Regions from separate parts of the Paenibacillus sp. ISL-20 genome, predicted to be linked through region 1. Evidence: riboswitches for the same ligand, from Rfam matches in the RefSeq annotation. Region 1 holds a riboswitch; the other holds the start of a gene.

Region 1 (7,231 bases):
AACGAGCTGGAGATCGCCGCCATACCGGAAGCATAAGCGAAACCGCGTACGCCTCCCTCCAAGAGGGCGATATATTCTTCCAGCGCCTGCCTCGTCGGATTGCCGGAACGACTGTAATCGTGTTGCGGCGGGTTAAAGATGTCCTCATGATGAAATGTCGAGGCTTGATAGATCGGAACGCTGGAGGCACCGGTTGCCCGGTCGATTTCCCCGCCGAAATGCAATAGTTTCGTCTCGAAACGGAGTTCATCCTCTTCGTGTCCCCGTTTTGCTGATAACTGCTTGGTTTGCGTTTCCAAGCCTGATGGACCTTTATCGATGCTCATTCTCCCGTGCTCCCTTCCACTTCAGCTATGGCTGCGCTCAGTGCAGCATCCAAATCCGCGATCAAATCATTCGCATGCTCGATGCCGACCGAGAACCGGAGCAAGCGGTCATCCACACCGATCGCTTCCCGAATCTCAAGCGGGATGTCCGCATGGGTCTGGACGGCAGGGTAGGTCATCAGAGACTCGACGCCCCCCAGGCTTTCTGCGAACGCAATCAGTTTAATGTGCCGCAGCACGGGCTCCACATAGCGGGCGTCCTTCACCTTGAAAGAGAAGATGCCGGTGTTGCCGCTGGATTGACGATTCTGGATGTCATGTCCCGGATGATCCGGCAGGGCAGGATAATACACCTCGCCAATCGCTGGGTGAGTTGTCAAAAATGATGCCACTGCGGTTGCATTCGTTTCGTGCCGATCCATGCGCAGGGCAAGCGTCTTCATTCCTCTCATCAGCTGATAGGAATCGGTCGGGCTTAACACCGCGCCGATGGAATTATGAAGGAAAGCCATCTCCTCCGATAGTTCCTTGCCCTTCGTTACGATGATACCCGCCAGCACATCGTTATGTCCTCCCAAATACTTGGTGGCGCTATGTATGACGATATCCGCCCCAAGCTCGATAGGTCTTTGGAAATATGGAGTCAAAAGCGTATTATCCACGATGCTGATCAGTTGATGGCGCCTTGCCCACGTACAGACGGCTTCGATATCCGTAATCATCATAAGCGGATTGGTCGGCGTTTCGATAAATACAGCCTTCGTGTTGGGCCTTCTTGCCCCTTCCAGCGCATCCAGGTCATTCGTATCCACGTACGTGGCCGTTACGCCGAACTTAGACATGATCCGCTCCAGAAGCCTATACGTCCCTCCATACAGATCCAGCGATACAATCAGATGATCCCCTTGACCGAACAAAGCAAAAATCGTCTGAAGGGCAGCCATGCCCGAGCTGCAGGCAAAGCCGGCATCACCGGATTCCAGCTCGGCGCAGGCATCCTCCAGTACCGAACGGGTCGGATTTTTCGTACGGGTGTAATCAAACCCTGTGCTCTGGCCTAATTTGGGATGGCGGTATGCCGTAGCCTGATAAATCGGAAAATTCACGGCTCCGGTTACCGGTTCTTGCACCGACCCGATCTGTGCCAGCCGGCTCTCTATATTCAAAGGTTTCTTCTCCATCACAAACTCTCCTCCCGGATACTTCTATATTTGCGGACCAATATCGTATGGCGTTTCCTGATATACATAGTAATTGAGCCAATTAGTAAATAATAAGTTTGCATGCGCTCGCCATATGGACGGAGGCGTCCTTGTTGGATCATCATTCGGGTAATAGTTGCGCGGCAGCGCGATATCCATGCCTTTGGCAGCGTCCCGGTCATACTCCCATTTCAGAGAGTCCGCATCATACTCGGAATGTCCTGTGGCAAAAATCTGCTTGCCATCCCGGCTTGAAACCAAATAAATTCCTGCTTCCTCGGATTCGGACAGGATGACCAGATCGTCAATGCCTGTAATGTCTTCGCGCCGAACTTCCGTATGACGAGAGTGCGGAACAAAGAACATTTCGTCAAAGCCGCGGAGCAGCTTGATACACGCTTCATTGATCGTATGTGGAAATACGCCAAAGCATTTTTCCTCAAGGCTGTATTTCGGCACGCCGTAATGATAATAAAGCCCGGCTTGCGATGCCCAGCAAATATGGAGCGTGGAGGTCACATGCGTCTTGGTCCATTCAAAAATTTCAGTAAGCTCATCCCAGTAATTCACTTCTTCAAACTCCAACTGCTCGACTGGAGCTCCTGTAATGATCATGCCGTCAAAACGACGGTTCTTCACTTCTTCAAAGGTTTTGTAAAATGATTTCAGATGCTCAGCCGACGTATTCTTCGAAACGTGGGAACTCGGATGAAGAAGGACAACATCCACCTGGAGCGGGGAGTTACCGATCAATCGCAGCAATTGGGTCTCCGTCGTTTCCTTGGTTGGCATCAGGTTCAGAATAGCAATCCGCAATGGGCGGATATCCTGATGAAATGCGTGACTCTCATCCATGACAAAAATGTTTTCTCCAGCCAGAACTTCCTTTGCCGGCAAGGCATCCGGAATTTTAATCGGCATCGTGGCTCACTCCTTCGAAATATGAAATGATACATCCATAAAAGCTGTGAGAAAGAGCGTTAGACTGTATAAACGCAAGAAAACCTTTCTCCAAGTAGAGAAAGGTCATCATATACGTATCACAATGCGCCTCTCTCATCTGTCAGTCTATACAACGGCTTCTAAGAAGCGTCGTATCTCCTGCAAGAATTAGCACCGTGCGATGTTGCCGCCGGTTGCCGGGTTTCATAGGGCTAGTCCCTCCACCTGCTCTTGATAAGATTTCGCTTTATTCAGTTGTCTTAAATTGTTCGTAATTGATACTTACTTTAAATCATTCCTAATTTTTCGTCAAGAACCTTTTCATAAGTCCGTCACACTTCACCGAAGGTTTCCATACCCTGTACAAATGACACTTGATTGCACCGGATTTCAACTTGAAAGGTCCTACACCCGGCGTTATACTAGACAAGTGCTGTTTAAAACCGAGTATGAAAGAGGTGACATGGAAGATGGACGGTGACCCGAGCCAGAAACTAGATCAAGACGCACAACCGCATAGGATTAAGATCAGTCTACCGGCAGAGGGCGGCGTTATTTTTCATGCGCTTTTATCGTATTCTAACCTTCCTTGAAATGCCCCTACACCGGTGGGCTGATATCCTGTGCCTTTACTGCTTAACCAAGCAGCTCGTATTTGACAAAGGAGTGATATCAGATGAAAATCCGGTTGGTCGATTCGGGCGTATTTACCCCTGTTGATGACATCGAAATGACGCTGACCCCTCCGGCCAGCGGCTTCTACTGGCTGGATGCGGACGAGGATGATTTAGCCGAACTGCAACCTCTCTTCTCCCTGCATGATCTTGCGGTTGAGGATTGCCTCAGCGAAGAAGAGCAGCGTCCCAAAATTGAAATATACGAGAACCACTATTTTATCGTCGTGAACAGCATCCGGTTTGACGACGAAGAGATTTTCCTTCGCGCTTTGAACGTTTTCTTGGGCAGGCATTTTATTATTACGATGACCAAGCAAAAAATCCACGAGCTTCGCTCGGTTAAGCCGCTTCTCTGGGAGGACGAAGTCAGCACGCCTGACCGCTTCCTCTATCTCTTGATCGACCTTGTCACGGACAACTATTTTTCCGTCGGGGACCGCATCGAGGCGCGGATTGAAAAGCTGGAGGAAGACATCCTGATGCATACCAAAAAATCCCACTTAAGCGAGATTATCGGTCTGCGAAGCGAGATTCTATGGTTGAAAAAAGTGCTCGGACCGCAGAAGGAAGTTATTAATACGCTCAACAAAAAAGATCTCCGGCTGATTGATGACCAACTGCAGAAATATTTTAGCGACATCTATGAAAATGCCGTGAAGATTTCCGAAACCTTCGAGACTTACCGGGATCTCATGGGGAACCTTCGAGAGGCTTACCAATCCAGTATCGCCAATCGGGCCAATGAAATCATGCGTGTGTTTACCGCTATCACAACCATCTTCATTCCACTGACGCTGATTACGGGCATCTACGGCATGAACTTTGACAATATGCCTGAGCTTCACTGGAAATACTCTTATTATGTGGTTCTAGGCATCATGGTTTTTGCCGGTGCTCTCATGTTTTATCTGTTCCGTAAAAAAGACTGGATATGAAATGTGCTGCCTCATCTACAGAACCATAGACAGAATCAGGACGGATCTCCTTGCCACGAGGAAATCCGTCCTGATTTTCGTTTATGCGGATTAGCTTGCGTTTGCTTTGCCAGACTCTTCCCGCCGGAAGCGAATCCGTATCAGGCGCAGCCGCTCATACAGCTTCTCCATTCCGCCAATGTCTTCTACCTCTCCATTCCGGGCTTGTCCTTCTCCATATACCCGTTGTAATACGGGTTTAAGAAACGTATCGCCCAGCTCTTCAAACGCCTTCCATACCGTTGCCTGCTCTGAAGCCGTCATCGTATTCAATTCAACCTCAAGCAGTTGCTCCGTATCATAACCTTCCTTCTCGAGCCCCTCCAATTCCTCAACCAAATCCCGACGAGATAACGAGGTGCGCTCTTCCAGCTGGGCCAGTGAAGCTCCCTCAGCTATCCCAATCAGCATCGTACGGCGGATTCGGAAGCGGTCGAGCTCTTGCTTGTATCGCTGCTCCTTCTGTTTATACAGCCAGGACAAGAACACCTCTTCCTGCAGCTGCTCGTAAACCCAATCCAGTGGAAAGGTTGTGGTTCGTTCGATTTTCGTCGTGATCTCCAGCCACTCCGCCCCATGCTCCGAAGCCTTGCTGACCCCGATTCCCGGAAGCTGCAGCAGCTCTTCCTCATTCTGGGGGATGAAGGCGCTAATCATACGCAGCACTCGATTGCTGGCAATGAAATAAGGCGCTTTTCTTCCGGAGGCCGCCTTTCTCCTGCGCCAGGCACACAGCTCCGTGTACAGCTCCTCCGAGCCATAAAGCTCACTATAGCACTGCAGCTTCTGAGCGCCGAGATTCTTGCCTCCAGTCTCTCCCGGTTCATGGAATCCCCCCTCAACTAGCGGCCGGAAGCCCTCTCCAAGCTTCTTCGCTAATTGATGTCGGTACACGCATAATAACTCATTCCATGAATTTCCCTCATACCACTCATCATCGGATACATCACCGTCTGGTTCCATGTTCCGCCAGCCAAGCCGCCATCCCCCCTCTTCCTCACCGATCCATACTTGAGCAGAACGGATGTGACCTGACTCATCCGCTCCGCTCATCTGATTCATGAACACAATTTGCATCCCTCGAATACCTCCCGCTTGCGCATTCAGCACAACGATGAAACAACGCAAAAAAGCACCTCTCCTCCGCCGCAGCGACAAAGAAAGGTGCTTCCCGTTCCATACGTTATACTGTTGAAATCATAATACCATAATCTGTAATAAAATCAACCTAATTTTGATTCACTCTATATAAGAAATAGGGTCAAGCTTGAACGCTCTTGGCCTCATCTACTGCCAGCTTGGCCAACGCCAATGCGCCGCAGAGACCCGCATTATCGCCGAGCATCGGCGGAACGATAAATTGATCAATCCCATCATGAAGGCTTGGATGCTGAACATATCCGGCCAGCAGCTCCTGAAGCTTCGTACGGATCAGCGGGAACAGCTGCTCCTGCTTCATAACGCCTCCGCCCATCACGATACGCTGCGGGGACAGAATAAGGACATAATTCATCAGCGCTTGAGCCAGATAATAAGCTTCCATCTCCCAAGCCGGATGATCCGGCGTCAATTCCACACCAGGAACTCCCCAACGTTTGCCAAGAGACGGTCCGGCAGCAAGCCCCTCCAGACAGTCTGCATGATAAGGGCATGTCCCTTCATACCGATCTTCCGGGTGGCGGCGCACATAAATATGCCCCATCTCCGGATGAGACAAGCCGTGAATCAATTCGCCAGCTACCACGGCGCCTGCTCCTACTCCCGTTCCGATGGTGATATACAGACAGCTATCCAGTCCCTGGGCAGCGCCCCATGTATATTCTCCAAGAGCGGCTCCGTTTACATCGGTATCAAATCCAATCGGAACATTAAAACGCTCTTCCAGTGCTTTGACAATATTGTAATTGCTCCAATGTGGCTTCGGTGTCGTAGTAATACAGCCATAAGTCGGGCTGCCCTTCACCGGATCAATCGGTCCGAAAGAACCGACTCCGATCGCCTCTATATCCTTATCAGCAAAAAAGTTAAAGACGTTTGCCATGGTTTCTTCAGGGGTTGTTGTCGGGAAGCTCACTCGCTCCACAACCGTTCCATCCTCCATACCCACGCCGCAAACGAACTTGGTTCCTCCTGCTTCAATTGCTCCAAGTAAACTCATGCTTCTTCCATCCTCTCCACGATGTGCTATGCCTTGTTCTCTATATAGTTGCTAACAAGCTCTATTCGAAGCATATGTAAACATTGTGCTCCAGTCAAGTCCGCCCGCCTCTTTCTCTGCTTCTGCCCGTTCCTGACGCGGCCAGCAACAGCCATGAGAACAAAATAATGACAGCCGTCCACGCCCACGCCAGTCCGCTCTCGCCATTGCTTACCGCAACGTAAATCGCCGTGGGCAGCGTTTGCGTAACGCCCGGTATATTGCCTGCAACCATCCAGGTTGCCCCAAATTCACCTAAACCTCTGGCAAAAGCCAGAATGAACGCCGAAATCCCCGCTCTGCGGACAAGCGGCAGCGTAATCCAGCGAAGCACCTGCCATTCGCCGGCCCCTGCCGATCGCGCCGAATCCTCAAGCTCCGGTTCCACGGACTCAAAGCCCACCCGCATGCTCTGATACACAAGCGGAAACGAGACGACAATAGCCGCTATGACCGCGGCCCCCCAACTGAAAATAATGGGCCTGGCAAACAGCCATTCGGCAGCTGCGCCAATCCAGCTGTTTCTGCCCAGCATGACAAGCAGAAGAAAGCCAACCACCGTAGGCGGAAGCACAAGCGGAAGCATCAGCAGCGTTTCAACCGCCGTCTTGCCGACAAACGAGCGCCTGGACATCCAGCGCGCTGCCGCTAATCCCAGTATAAATGCAATGATGCTGGACAGCAGTGATGTTTTTATCGACAGCCATACCGGCATCCAGAACATTTCGGTCGCAGTCACGGCGACGCCTCCGCTACCTCAAATCCAGCCTCCGTGAAGATATCCCTGATCTCGGGCTTCCGCATAAATTCGAGGAACGCCTCAGCCTCCTGCGGATGCTTGGCATTGCCCGGAATCGCTGCAGGATATTCGATCGGCTGGTGCTTGTCCGGGTCAACCTCAAGCGCAAGTGTT
Region 2 (7,231 bases), on a different contig from region 1:
CGGTCTCTTGAGCGCCACCTCCTGTTGTTCCCCCTGGCTCAGCTGCTTTATCCGCAGGCTTGCTGCCGCACGCAGCCAGCACCGTAACCAATGTCAAGCTGATCAATGCCAATGTCCATTTTTTCATTCTAAAAACTCTCCCTCCGAAAATATATTATTTTTTATATTGTCTTCCTTGATGCCTCATCCATCCCGTTATTTTCTTGTAAAATGTCGGACCAGTCGATCTCCTGCCATTTGCAGCAGCTGTACCAGCACAATCATTAATACGACGGCCAGAATCATGATCTCGGTCTCATAACGGTAATACCCATACTTGATGGCCAAATCTCCCAAACCGCCGCCGCCAACTTGACCAGACATCGCGGTATACGATACCAGGGTTACAATCGTGATGGTCATCCCAGCCAGCAAGCCCGGACGAGCCTCCGGGAGGAGAACCCTCCATATGATCTGGCCTGTCGAGGAGCCCATGGCATGAGCCGCTTCAATAACCCCTTTGTCCACCTCATTCAAGGCTGTTTCCACGAGTCTGGCGAAGAATGGCGCCGCGCCTATCACGAGCGGTGGAATGGTTCCCAGCACGCCATACGAAACACCCACAAGCGATTTCGTAATCGGGATCATCGCCACGATCAGGATAATGAAAGGAATCGAACGCAGGATGTTCACAATGAACGACAGGATCGAGTAACCGAAGCGTACGAGGCCGGATGTGGATCTAGAAGCCATGTAAAGCAGCACGCCAATCGGCAGTCCGATAATGAAACTGAACAATGCCGATGCCCCCAGCATCCGAAGGCTATCCAAGGTTGCTGTCCATATTTCTTTCCAGTCGATTTGGGTAAAATCGAGTTCGAACATTAATGAATCACCTCCACGTCTAATCCTTGTTCAAGCAGCTTCCGGATCGTATCTTCAATGGCGCCCTCTTCCCCTTCGAAACGGACAATGAGCTGGCCGTACGGCGTTTCTTTGATTGTGGAGATCGTGCCCTGCAGAATCGCAAAATTCACGCCCGTCTCATGGACCGTATGGGACAGAATCGATTCGTACGTTTTCGATCCAAGGAACGTAATCTGCACCGCCCTTGAAGGTCCGTTCGCCTGGCCCTGAATGGCCAGACGGAAAGCTTCGCCGCTGTCCATCTCCTGACGGATAAATTCCTGGGTCACTTCATGTTTCGGCTTCAGGAACACTTCCGTTACCGGCCCTTGCTCCACAATGCCGCCCTGATGAATGACCGCGACCTTGTCGCATATACTCTGAATCACGTGCATCTCATGGGTAATGAGCACGATCGTTAGATGAAACTTTTTGTTAATGTCCAGCAGCAGGCGCAGGATCGAATCCGTGGTCTGCGGGTCAAGCGCCGAAGTCGCTTCGTCGCACAGCAGCACTTCCGGATCGCTTGCAAGCGCTCTGGCTATGCCGACCCGCTGCTTCTGACCACCTGATAGCTGAGACGGGTATTTATCCCGATGCGCCTCCAAGCCGACCAAAGCCAGCAGTTCGGATACTTTGCGTTCCATTTCCTCCTTCGGCGTCTTGGCCAGACGGAGCGGAAACGCAATGTTATCGTACACGCTAGCGGAAGACAGCAGGTTAAAGTGCTGAAAAATCATGCCGATTTTTCGGCGTTCCGCCTGAAGCTGCTTCTTGCCAAGCGACGTTAAGTTCTTACCGTTCACCCACACCTCGCCTGAGGTGGGACGCTCCAACAAATTGATACAACGGATCAATGTACTTTTACCTGCACCGGAGTGTCCGATCACTCCGAAAATTTCTCCTTTTTCAATCGACAAATCCAATTCGGACAACGCAGTTGTTAAGGTTCGGGCTTTCCCGTACTGCTTCGTCAATTGCTTGAGCTCAATCAATCCGATAATCCTCCTTTTTCCGCAGCTTCATATCTATTTACCCAAAAGAAAAGAGCCTCTTTTTGTAGAATCAAAAAGGGCCCTCTTTACGTAAAAGTCAACGCCTTTTCTCATCTGTCAAAGCCAAAGGATATCCTGTAGCTTTGAAGGAATTAGCACCATGTCACTCCATGCGTCATTGCGTTAAGCAATTACACTGGAGTCGGTTGCCGGGCTTCATCGGGCCTGTCCCTCCGCCTCTCTCGATAAGAAAACATCGATATGAAATTTTTCCGATTAATTTGATCTGATTTAATAACATTTAATGAATGCAATAGTTAGTATAGATTCTTTTCAGGTTTTTGTCAAAGGGAATTTCATGGCGATTTTGTGCCTATGCCCTGACTCCATTTTTCGCCCAAAGCTCGTTTGTATATTTATATGAAGCCGCCAGGCTCCGGCATACCATATCAACGCCCTGTTTGAGATCGTCCAGGTGCTGATCGATATCCTCCAGTTCGATCTTGTCCGACAGCCCTTGATGACGCTGCCATAAATCATCCTGCATCTCGGAATTCATGTAATGAATTTCGGCGTTGCGCCGTTTCCGGAGCGAGTTCAGCGGCGTTTTGTAACGATCCTTGATCGCTTCCAGCTCTTTAGCCAGCTCTCCGTGGGCCTTCAGGAATTTAAACTGCCGCAGGACCGTAAAATATGAGAAATGCTCCTTCACCTTAGAGGTATGAAGATCGTACAAATCGTTCAGCACCGTCCCCAACTTGTCAAGGATCGAGAATACGCGTATGAAGCCATTTTTGTAAAAATACACATACCGTTGATATTCCCCTTGCTCCTGAATCGACATGTCATCGATGTAACCCGATTGGATCGATTGACTGAAATGTCTGGCCGCATTCCAGCTCTGTTCCAGCTCATCCAGGGAAACGATCAACCCCCGGGTCCAAATCTCAAGCTTGCGAAAGTCATGCGTCGGATCCTGATTTTTCTCCATTTCCTTCTGCAGCAGCCGGGTTGTTTGGACCATCGATTCAATGGCTTCCTCAAGCAGACCGTTATTCTGCCGGGGCTGTTCCCCAAGTAACATACGAAGCATGGCGGTACCCCCTCGCGTCATCAGATTAACCTTGGTTCTTGGATCGCTATTTGCCAAAATTATGATTTCCACCGCGTTTCAACCATCTTCACGATATCCTCACGCGGGAATAACTCATCCCGGTTTCATTCGTGCATCAATGACCAGAGGATTGTTCTTATAGGATGCCCCGATCTTTTTGTTTAATGATTTTCGCTTCTTTTTTATACAATCTTTTCACGAGACATGCTATGATCTGGCTGCCTTTCAGCTCTAACCGGCTTGCTGAGCTGCCATACCCTGACACTTAAATAACAGAGTACGCCGAATAAGGCCGAGATCAGCAGTGTATGTCCCAGTGCGGAGAATACGTAAACCTCCTCGTTATGCATCGTTGCCATAATGAGGGCACCGCTAAACACTTGCAGCAAGCAGAGCACGGTTGCCGAGATGCCCAGCATCTGTATCTCCCGGTTGTCGCGGTTGCGCCAATATGCAAAATGCCCCATCACCGCAACCACGATCAGCAGCAGAAGCGCTGCCACCCGGTGCATAAAAGCGATGCCGACTCCACCGCCGAGCTCCGGGATCACTTCCCCGTTACACAGCGGCCAGCCCGAGCAGCCTTCCCGAGAATCAGTATGACTGACGAATGCACCAATATAAACAACGATGTAGCTATACAGGGCTGTGCCCCAGACTAAATTGCGGAAACCCTTGCTTACCCGAGGCAGACGTTCCAAGTCTGCGGGCCCCTTCGCCTGTTCTACCCGCCGCATACCCAGAGCCAGCATGACGGAGCTAGCAAAAGCAATCAGCGAGAAGCCAAAATGCAGCGCCATAATCGCAGCCGATTGAGGCTTAACCACCGCAAGCGCACCCATGATCGCCTGCACCACAACGAATACCGAGGTCCCGATAACATAAGCCATTAAATCCCGGCGATCCCGCTTGTACTTCCAGAACGCAATCAGCGAAGCCAGCGCGGCTAACCCCGCCATTCCGCTGACAGCCCGGTGCGAATACTCAATCATGGAGGATACCGTGTAAGCGGGAACAAATTTACCGTTACATAGCGGCCACTCCTGGCCGCAACCGAGTCCCGAGCCCGTCTTTGTCACAACCATGCCTCCGAACGTCGCGAAGAACATAATTAAGCATGTTATGTAACTCAGCCATTTTAATTGTTTATCATTCACTTATCTCACCTGCTGCTCATAATCATTCACTATTTAAACCTTTACAGGATCGCATCGTACACAGTCCACATTTCATTATACCTGATTCTACGGCTACGGTCACTTGAGCGATTGTGACAAAATGTTCAAAAATGAGAAAAACCTTCATGATGCAGGTACTTGACTTCATCGCCCTACTTCTATCCGATATGTAAAACAACACCGCCGCCAGTTATAGATCAAGGCAGCGGTGCTATAGTCACTCTTACTTATGAATCGTACTGTATACGTCCACGGCACGCTGCATGAAATCTTCAATCTCCTGGCGCGATTTGCGGAGTTTGTTAACGTAGCGAACCAGCTCGCGTCCATCGGAATATGCAACAAAGCTAGGGATACCCATAATATTTTGCTGCTGACTCACGTCACCGACAGCATCGACGTCAACCTCTACCAGAGTCAATTGGTTTGAGAACTTCGTCTCAACCTCCGGCATGAATGGATCGATAAACTTGCAATCGCCGCACCAGTCTGCTTTAAATACGGCAACAGTCAGTCGCGGAGACTGGATTGCAACCTGAAATTCTGCTTCTGAAGTGATTTTTTCCATTGATTATCTCCCCTTTACGTCGAGTTCCTTCACCCTTAGTGAATCAAAATGTTGAGTGGAAGTCAAATTTTAGAGCATACTGACATTATGATGCTCACAGGCTGGGATTAACCATCAGAAAGTCAGGTGACCCCCCAATGCACTCGAATGGAGTCAATGATAAAAAAAACCGGGGCAAGGATGTATGGTCATGGACGGCAACCATTCCGCAAGCCCTGACCGAATCATGGTCGGGGATGATCGCGTCGTGGCGATTCTCCTTAAAGCTCCGGACAAGCAGACATGAATTGCAATGGGATCCCACAGCCGTTAGAACAATTCGCAGGCAGCTCAAGGACATCCTCTCCTCCCATCCCTATCTGCAGCAGAGCGTTTCCCCGTTTCCGCTCCCTTCCATGCAAGGGTATAGCGATATTCGGATTCATGAGCCCGGTACAGATGTTCAGCTATCTCCAGAAGAGCAGGAGTTGATTCATCATATTCAAGAGGCCACAGCTGCAGCCAATCGGAGCAACGTGACCCGTACGCATGCCTATTGGGACTGCTATGTATCACATCCTGAGCTGCATTGGGCCTTTTTGGCCCACATGGTATCGCGTAATGCCGGGTGGAATATGAGTGATCTGAAGGGCGGATTGATGTCAGATCTTATGGATCCGACATTCAAGAACAACCTGTACCGTTTCTTGGAGCGCTGCAATGCACTGATCTTCCAGGACGCCTACCCCCAGCTGCTGCTCTATATACACAGTCAAAAAAAAGGTAAGCCCCTATTTCATTTGCTCCCCTACTTTCATGTTTCATCGTTCATGACACCGTTCTGGGAGCAGTTCTGGCAGGATCAGAGCAGTTCGCTGCTTACGGTAGCCCTCATCATTAATGAGCAGAATTATATTGAGGGGCGTGTGGCGAGGCACCCTTTTTACCAACAGCATATTCTACAGGATCCCTTCTTTCGGATGCACGAGCTGACCCGGTTGAATCAAATCGTGTTTCCGCTGGGTCAAGTCCATAGAACAGAGTCGGGCGCAAGCCCTGCCCAGGAGCCCCTATCCCCAGCCAGGCCGCTGGCCGGACTTACCCTACCCAAGTTTGACGACCTCTCCATTAGGATCAAGGCAGGCCGTTCGCTGTATGCTTTATTGTTTGGGTATGAGGAGATATACCGCGCCGTGCTGGCATTCGCACGATCCACCAAGCACCAGGGATCGCGCGCCGAATATTGGCCGGCCTTATTTACGCCGACGCTTGAGCAAGCTATGAATCATGGCCACGCGGGATTTGACCTCATCACATCAGAATGGCTGCCCGATGGCCAGCGCCTGTACAGCCCTTATCTTGAGGAGATCTGGGAGGATGAGACCCCTGAGCCGATTCCCCGGTATGACTGGTATCAGGGCCGCGCGATGTTTAGGCATATCCGTAAACCGTTACGGCCGCTGCTGCCGGATATCACCCACGCCCATCGGACCGCTCTGGAGAAAACCTCCATCGTGCATGATGTGTCTGATCAGTTCCATCAGCATTAAAATGGAAAGAGACCGTCCCGATACTGCAAGGATGGTCTCCGTTCCGTTCTATTCACACGATAAGTGCGTGTTCAAAAAGGTCGATTTTCAGCACCGAGGCTTATGCTTCCGATGTGTGTTTTTTCAAAACGCTTCAGTTGGATGAAGCTAGGGACGTCAGGAACGGAGCGTACGTTTTCGGGTACGTGAGCACCTGAAATGTTTCCACAGGAAACATACCTCGGAAGCATCTGCTTAGGCCCGGCTGAATTCAAGATTCGATGCCGAGCTGCTTCCTGATTCGCTTCGTGTTAGATATAGAATTTATTAGTTATCAGCGGAGGCTGATGAAATTCTATATCGCAAGAAAACCTACCTATCATCGCGGTCGCTCATCCTTGAAGTGGCATCGATTAGGTTTTCTTATCAAAAGCGGACTTTTTGAACAACCTCTATAAGTGAAACTAAGTATATGTTTTTATCCCCGCTCCCGCATACGTGCAGGCTGCAGTCTCATAAGCGGACGGAACACTTTCTGCAAAAGGCGCGGGTAACTGCTCAGCTCCGATTGCCGCAATACGCCAAACACCACCAGCAGGACAAGATATATAATGACCACGGCCACACCTACAACCAGGCAAGTCAGCAAGAATGCCAACCGTGCCGGCATGATATCGACCATTTGAATACCGGCCAGATTCAGGCCATATCCGATTCCCCCGGCGGCAATCACCGTCAACACGAAGCCCGTCCAGCGTTTGCCCAGGATGGAGAAGGGTACAATCGCTTTAATCGATCTTATATTCAGTATCGTAATGACAAGGAAACAGAGCGCCGTGCTCCCTATGATCCCGTAGATCCCAAAGAACGGAGCAAGCAGGAAGCTGGCTGCAAGCTTGATCGCAACCCCGATCATCACGTGAATCATCGAGAGTTTGGCCTTGCCAATTCCAAGAAGAATGGAATTTGAGGTCATCATCGTG

Evidence for each region. A riboswitch is a leader RNA that binds a small molecule or an ion and turns the genes downstream of it on or off. The one in region 1 is predicted to bind S-adenosylmethionine.
Region 2: linked by a shared signal. The riboswitch ahead of J7E85_RS11915 (methionine ABC transporter ATP-binding protein) and the one ahead of metA (homoserine O-acetyltransferase MetA) in region 1 are both predicted to bind S-adenosylmethionine.

Annotation. Positions count from the first base shown of each region.
Region 1 is NZ_JAGGRD010000024.1:235,734-242,964, forward strand. Features, by position in the region: gene J7E85_RS15615 (aminotransferase class I/II-fold pyridoxal phosphate-dependent enzyme) at 1-326, opposite strand, end outside; gene J7E85_RS15620 (PLP-dependent transferase) at 323-1,507, opposite strand; gene metA (homoserine O-acetyltransferase MetA) at 1,532-2,449, opposite strand; SAM riboswitch class I at 2,582-2,711, opposite strand; gene corA (magnesium/cobalt transporter CorA) at 3,147-4,082, shown strand; gene J7E85_RS15635 (HRDC domain-containing protein) at 4,173-5,198, opposite strand; gene J7E85_RS15640 (ROK family protein) at 5,383-6,279, opposite strand; gene modB (molybdate ABC transporter permease subunit) at 6,374-7,057, opposite strand; gene modA (molybdate ABC transporter substrate-binding protein) at 7,054-7,231, opposite strand, start outside.
Region 2 is NZ_JAGGRD010000019.1:158,732-165,962, forward strand. Features, by position in the region: gene J7E85_RS11905 (MetQ/NlpA family ABC transporter substrate-binding protein) at 1-127, opposite strand, end outside; gene J7E85_RS11910 (methionine ABC transporter permease) at 196-864, opposite strand; gene J7E85_RS11915 (methionine ABC transporter ATP-binding protein) at 864-1,880, opposite strand; SAM riboswitch class I at 1,988-2,132, opposite strand; gene J7E85_RS11920 (Cthe_2314 family HEPN domain-containing protein) at 2,254-2,973, opposite strand; gene J7E85_RS11925 (COX15/CtaA family protein) at 3,177-4,151, opposite strand; gene J7E85_RS11930 (thioredoxin family protein) at 4,396-4,740, opposite strand; gene J7E85_RS11935 (DUF2515 family protein) at 4,878-6,269, shown strand; gene J7E85_RS11940 (putative polysaccharide biosynthesis protein) at 6,727-7,231, opposite strand, start outside.